DNA from 2 places in the Bartonella propinqua genome. Region 2 is predicted to be linked to the other one. Evidence: predicted binding sites of a transcription regulator. Region 2 holds the regulator's gene; the other holds the start of a gene.
The links. The regulator HrcA, encoded in region 2, represses chaperone genes, less so after heat shock. The targets are predictions, from matches to a motif close to GTTAGCACTCNCNNNNNGNGAGTGCTAAC.

Region 1 (3,213 bases), on a different contig from region 2:
CAGAAGTCGTTTATGAATATAAGAGAATGTTTTATTACAGCAGGTGGCATTTTAAATGGCTAAAGCAACACTCCCATTTGGGTCGAGAACGACCCAAATGAATTCCTATGAGGGGATCTCGTATTTAAGTGATCTATTGTGGGTGGATCATCTTTTTTGGATCAACCAACTGGTCATAATCTTCTCCAGAAACGCCAGCTTTGATAGCTTCAGCACGCAAAGTGGTATCATTTTTATGCGCTGCTTTGGCAATTTCAGCAGCCTTTTCATAGCCAATTTTTGGCGCAAGAGCTGTGACTAACATGAGAGAGCGTTCCATGAGAGAGTGGATATGGACGCGATTGGCGCGGAGTCCTTGAACACAATGCATATCAAAAGAACGCATGCAATCTCCAAGAAGAGTAATCGATTGTAAAACATTATAGCCAATCACAGGCTTATAAACATTGAGTTCAAAATGTCCCTGACTTGCGGCAAATGTGACGCTGGTATGATTGCCGAAAACTTGACATGCAACCATAGTCATTGCTTCACATTGGGTAGGGTTGACTTTCCCTGGCATAATAGAAGACCCTGGTTCATTTTCTGGGAGTTCGAGTTCTCCCAAGCCAGAGCGTGGACCTGAGCCTAAAAACCGAATGTCATTGGCAATTTTGAAAAGATCAGCTGCAAGTGCATTCAAGCTTCCATGGAAATGTGCAAGCGCTCCGTGATGCGCAAGTGCTTCAAATTTGTTATGGGCAGTTTTAAAGGTTATTCCTGTAAGGGTGCTGATGTTTTTAGCAAATGCAACATCAAACCCCTGTGGTGCATTAAGCCCTGTTCCAACGGCAGTACCCCCTTGGGCAAGCATCTGGACATCGTCAAGAGCTGCTTCAATGCGCGCGCGGTTGGCTTTTAGTGCAGCCCAGTAGCCTGAAAATTCTTGCCCCAGCGTTAAGGGCGTTGCATCTTGTGTGTGGGTGCGCCCAATTTTAATGATGTCGGCAAATTCTTCTTCTTTTTTTTCTAAAGTGGTAATAAGGGCATCAAGGATGGGAAATAAGTGTTGGCGCGTTTGTAGTGTGGTTGCAATGTGGAGCGCTGTGGGAAAAGAATCGTTTGATGATTGGCTCATATTGACGTGGTCATTGGGGTGAACGGGTGCTTTGCTGCCAAGTTTCCCTCCCAAGAGCATGCTTGCATGGTTGGCAATGACTTCATTCACGTTCATATTGCTTTGTGTGCCAGAACCTGTTTGCCAGACAGAAAGTGGAAAATGCGTGTCAAATGTGCCTGCAAGGACTTCATCTGCGGCAGTAACAATCGCTTTCCCTATGTTTTGCGGAAGTTTGCCTTTTTCCATATTTACAAGGGCTGCGGCTTTTTTGATAAGGCTTAAGGCATAGATAACGGTGAGAGGCTGTTTTTCTATACCGATATTAAAATTATGGAGAGAACGTTCAGTTTGCGCCCCCCAATAACGATCTTGGCGTACCGAAATCGTTCCAAAGCTATCTGTTTCCTGACGTGTTTCAACCATGATAAAATCCTTTTATGTTCATCGGTTCATAAAAAGATAGATAACGCAAAATAGAAAATAGAGGCAAGACTTTGAAGCTTCTTTAAGATAAATTTTATGAGAATTGTTGACATTGTGAAGGAGGGATTTTATATTTTCATTATTGTTAGCACTCATTCCTAGAGAGCGCTAACAAAGACTTAAGATTAATGCAATTCTAATTAAGTTTAAGGATTTAGAATATGGCTAACATACAATTCCGTCCACTTCACGATCGTGTCGTTGTCCGTAGAGTTGAATCTGAAAGCAAGACTGCTGGCGGGATTATCATTCCCGATACAGCAAAAGAAAAACCTCAAGAAGGGGAAGTTATTGCTGTTGGCAATGGCGCTCTTGATGATAACGGGAAGCGTGTGCCTTTAGAAGTGAAAGCGGGGGACCGTATCTTGTTTGGAAAATGGTCTGGAACCGAAGTAAAGATTAATGGTGAAGATCTCTTAATCATGAAGGAATCTGACATTATGGGAATTTTGGGGTAATTGAGCCTCTCAGTTTTTTCATTTTGTAATATTTTTAGACGAAAACTCCAAGGAGAAATTAAATGGCTGCTAAAGAAGTCAAATTTGGCCGTGAAGCACGTGAGCGTTTGGTGCGTGGCGTTGATATCCTTGCTAATGCTGTTAAGGTAACGCTCGGCCCTAAAGGTCGCAATGTGGTGATTGATAAATCATTTGGTGCACCGCGCATCACAAAAGATGGTGTATCCGTTGCAAAAGAAATCGAACTAGAAGATAAGTTCGAAAATATGGGTGCGCAAATGTTGCGTGAAGTGGCTTCTAAAACCAATGATATTGCTGGTGATGGAACAACAACTGCAACTGTTTTGGGACAAGCTATTGTACAAGAAGGGGTAAAGGCTGTTGCTGCTGGCATGAACCCAATGGATCTGAAACGTGGGATCGATGCTGCTGTTGATGAAGTGGTGGCAAACCTTTTCAAAAAAGCAAAGAAAATCCAAACTTCAGAAGAAATCGCACAAGTGGGAACAATTTCTGCTAATGGTGCTGCAGAAATCGGTAAAATGATTGCTAATGCCATGGAAAAAGTTGGCAATGAAGGTGTCATTACCGTGGAAGAAGCAAAAACTGCTGAAACCGAATTGGAAGTTGTTGAAGGAATGCAATTCGACCGTGGGTATCTTTCCCCTTATTTCGTCACAAATGCTGACAAAATGGTGGCAGATCTCGATGATCCTTACATCCTTATTCACGAAAAGAAATTGTCTAATTTACAATCTCTTTTACCAGTGCTTGAAGCTGTTGTTCAGTCTGGCAAACCACTTCTCATCATTGCTGAAGATGTGGAAGGTGAAGCTTTGGCAACGCTGGTTGTCAACAAGCTACGTGGTGGTTTGAAAATTGCTGCTGTGAAGGCTCCAGGATTTGGTGATCGCCGTAAAGCAATGCTCGAAGATATTGCAATCTTGACATCTGGTCAGGTTATTTCTGAAGATGTTGGTATTAAATTAGAAAATGTCACTTTGGATATGCTTGGTCGTGCAAAGAAAGTGAATATTTCTAAAGAAAACACCACAATTATTGATGGCGCAGGGAAAAAAGCTGAAATTGATGCGCGCGTTAATCAGATTAAGGTGCAGATCGAAGAAACAACTTCTGACTATGATCGCGAAAAATTGCAAGAAAGACTTGCAA
Region 2 (3,213 bases):
AAGACGACCAAGTTTTCGCAGTGCTTTGTCATTGAGTGCTTGTACGCCTAGAGAAAGGCGGTTAACCCCTGCTGCGCGATATCCACGAAAGCGCTCTGCTTCCACACTGGATGGGTTCGCTTCCAGTGTGATTTCAGCTTGATTATCGACTGTCCACTTTTTTGCGATAGCTTGCAATAAGGCATATACAGTCTGAGGCGTCATGAGGGAGGGTGTTCCTCCGCCGATAAAAATACTCGTAATATGACGTGGACCTATTTTATGGTATTGCGTTTCTATTTCGCGTTCAAAGGCGGTTACAAAACGTGGTTGATCCACCCCATTTACACGAACATGTGAATTAAAATCACAATAGGGGCATTTGGCAGTACAAAAGGGCCAATGAATGTAAATGCCAAAAGATTCATTCATGAGAGTGCCAAAAGGTTTTCTGCAAAAAGCTTGAAAGCGCGCGCGCGATGTGAGAGGGGTGTTTTATCATTGAGTTTCCAGCCATGTTTTTGCTCCGTTGACATTTCACCAAAAGTATTTTCATATCCATTTGGTAAAAAAATAGGGTCAAAGCCAAAACCTTTATCTCCGCGTGGAGGCCAAATAAATGTACCTTCAACGCTGCCGCGGAAATAATCTGCGTAACCATCGGGCCATGCAATACAGATGACCGATATAAATCGACTTTTCCGTTGGCTTTTTTCATATGCTCCAATTTTTTGAAGTTCGTCTTCTATTTTTTGCATAGCTTTTGAATAATTACGTGTACCATCGGATTGAAGAGCCCAATCGGCGGTATAAACACCTGGTGCGCCATTTAATGCATCTACTTCCATGCCAGAGTCATCAGATAGGGCAGGAAATCCTGTATTTTTTGCAGCTGAAAAGGCTTTGATGTAGGCATTTTCTTCAAATGTTGTTCCTGTTTCTTGCGGTTCGAGCAAACCGAGCTTCTTTGCTGAGAGTGTTGTTAAACCAAAAGGAGCGATCAATGTAGTAATTTCGTGCAATTTATCGATGTTATGTGTGGCAATGACGAGATTTTGAGTTGCTATGCTTCTCATATACATTTCTCCAAATGAAGTGAGGTGGCTGTTTTCTATATTTAAAACGAGCTGAAATGATCGTATGATATGGGTCTTACAAAATTTTACAAGATATGATTTTTCTATATGTTTGCTGATATTCAGTTTAAATAAGATTTTCTGTATTGGATGAGAGGGCAAGTGGGAGAAACCCATAGAAGTATCTTTCTTTTTGACTATGGTATTTTTTTTATGATAAATATGCGATATATCTTTGCACCACTTTAAACTATTTGACCAAACCTTGGCAGGATTTATATAAGAAGCAAGTATTTTTAAAGTAGTGAAACAATTGTGATGAGACACAAATCGATTGATGATGAACTAAAATGCCTTGATGAGCGTTCGCGTGATATTTTTCGTCATATTGTTGAAGCTTACCTTAATGATGGTGAACCTGTAGGATCACGAAATCTTTCACGGCTTTTACAACAGACATTATCACCTGCAACGATTCGTAATGTTATGAGTGATCTCGAACATCTTGGTTTGATCTATGCGCCTCATGTTTCTGCAGGACGAATGCCGACACAATCAGGCTTACGCTTTTTTGTTGATGCATTTATGGAAGCAGGTGATTTGCCGACGCAGGAGCGCGAAAATATTGAAAACCAAGTCAAAGAGGCTGGTCATACACAATCGGTTGAACATTTTCTCGTTCAAGCTAGCCAAGTTCTTTCAGATCTTTCACGTGGGGCAGGGCTAGTTCTTGCGACAAAGCATGAAGGAACATTGAAGCATATTGAATTTGTGCGCCTTGATGGGGAGCATGCTCTTGCAGTTTTAGTGACTCAAAGAGGTGAGGTTGAAAATCGTATTGTTCACTTACCAGAAGGGGTTACCCATGCACAATTGACAGAGGCAACAAATTTTCTTAATGCGCATATTCAGGGACGTACATTGCGTGAAGCGAAAGAGGAAATTGCGCGTTTATGCTCTGAAACACGAGCTGCACTCGATCATTTGTCTCATCATCTTGTTGAAACTGGGCTTGCTCTTTGGGGAGGAGAAGATGCTAATCATAAAATACATCTTATTGTTCGTGGGCGAAGCAATTTGCTTGAAAACGTGAGAGCAGAAGAAGATTTAGAGCGATTGCGACATCTGTTTGATGATCTGGAAACGCGTGAAAGTATGGCACAATTGCTCGATTTAACGGATGAAGGTTCGGGCGTTCGTATCTTTATTGGTTCGGAAAATAAGTTATTTTCGCTTTCTGGTTCTTCCTTAGTGGTGGCACCTTATTGTGATTCACAACAAAGGGTCGTTGGCGCTTTGGGGATTATTGGACCGACACGGCTTAATTATGCAAGGATCGTTCCTATGGTTGATTATACGGCTCAACTTGTGTCGCAATTGTTGCGTTAGATTATTAGGTTGGGTATTCTATTATAAACGTTCATTGTGTTGAGATGTGTAAATACCCCTTGATTTTTGTCTGTAAAGTTTCGATATCGAGAATAACAAGTCTTATGAAGGAATGAAATTTTTATGTCTAATGAAAAAAACAAATTTACTAGCGCTTCATTTGAAAATTGCGATTTGAAAAATCCAGCTGACCACGCTACGCTTAAACAAGCTGCTGATGAATTTTTGAAAATGCATGAAACAGAAAGCCACGCAGACGTTGAAGAGTGCACAGATGTTGAAAAAGAAAGCGATGAATGTACCAATTCCTTGGATACTTTGCAGGATGAAAATAAAGAACTAAAAGACCAACTTTTACGCCTTGCTGCAGATATGGAAAACCTTCGGCGCCGTACTGCGCGTGATGTGGCTGATGCGAGAGCTTATTCAATTGCTAATTTTGCACGTGATATGTTATCTGTCTCTGATAATCTTAATCGTGCTTTGGAGGCTATTCCAGAGGGTGCACGGGAAAATGATGCTGGTTTGAAAGCATTAGCTGAAGGTGTTGAAATGACTGAGCGTGCAATGATGGCAGCATTAGAGCGTCATGGGGTGAAGAAGATTCATCCCGAGGGACAAAAATTTGATCCCCATTTTCATCAAGCGATGTTTGAAATTCCTAATTCAGATGCTCCAGATAATACCGTTCAGCAGGTTGTTCAAGCAGGTTATATCATCGGTGAGCGTGTCCTGCGTCCAGCGATAGTTGGTGTCACAAAAAGTGGAG

Region 1: groES (co-chaperone GroES) is a predicted target of HrcA. The motif match lies at 1,667-1,695, and genes of this name have one in related genera.

Annotation. Positions count from the first base shown of each region.
Region 1 is NZ_JBLEBK010000002.1:134,043-137,255, reverse strand. It holds gene fumC (class II fumarate hydratase) at 134-1,522, opposite strand; gene groES (co-chaperone GroES) at 1,744-2,040, shown strand; gene groL (chaperonin GroEL) at 2,103-3,213, shown strand, end outside.
Region 2 is NZ_JBLEBK010000001.1:209,257-212,469, forward strand. It holds gene hemW (radical SAM family heme chaperone HemW) at 1-411, opposite strand, end outside; gene rdgB (RdgB/HAM1 family non-canonical purine NTP pyrophosphatase) at 408-1,055, opposite strand; gene hrcA (heat-inducible transcriptional repressor HrcA) at 1,374-2,444, shown strand; gene grpE (nucleotide exchange factor GrpE) at 2,568-3,213, shown strand, end outside.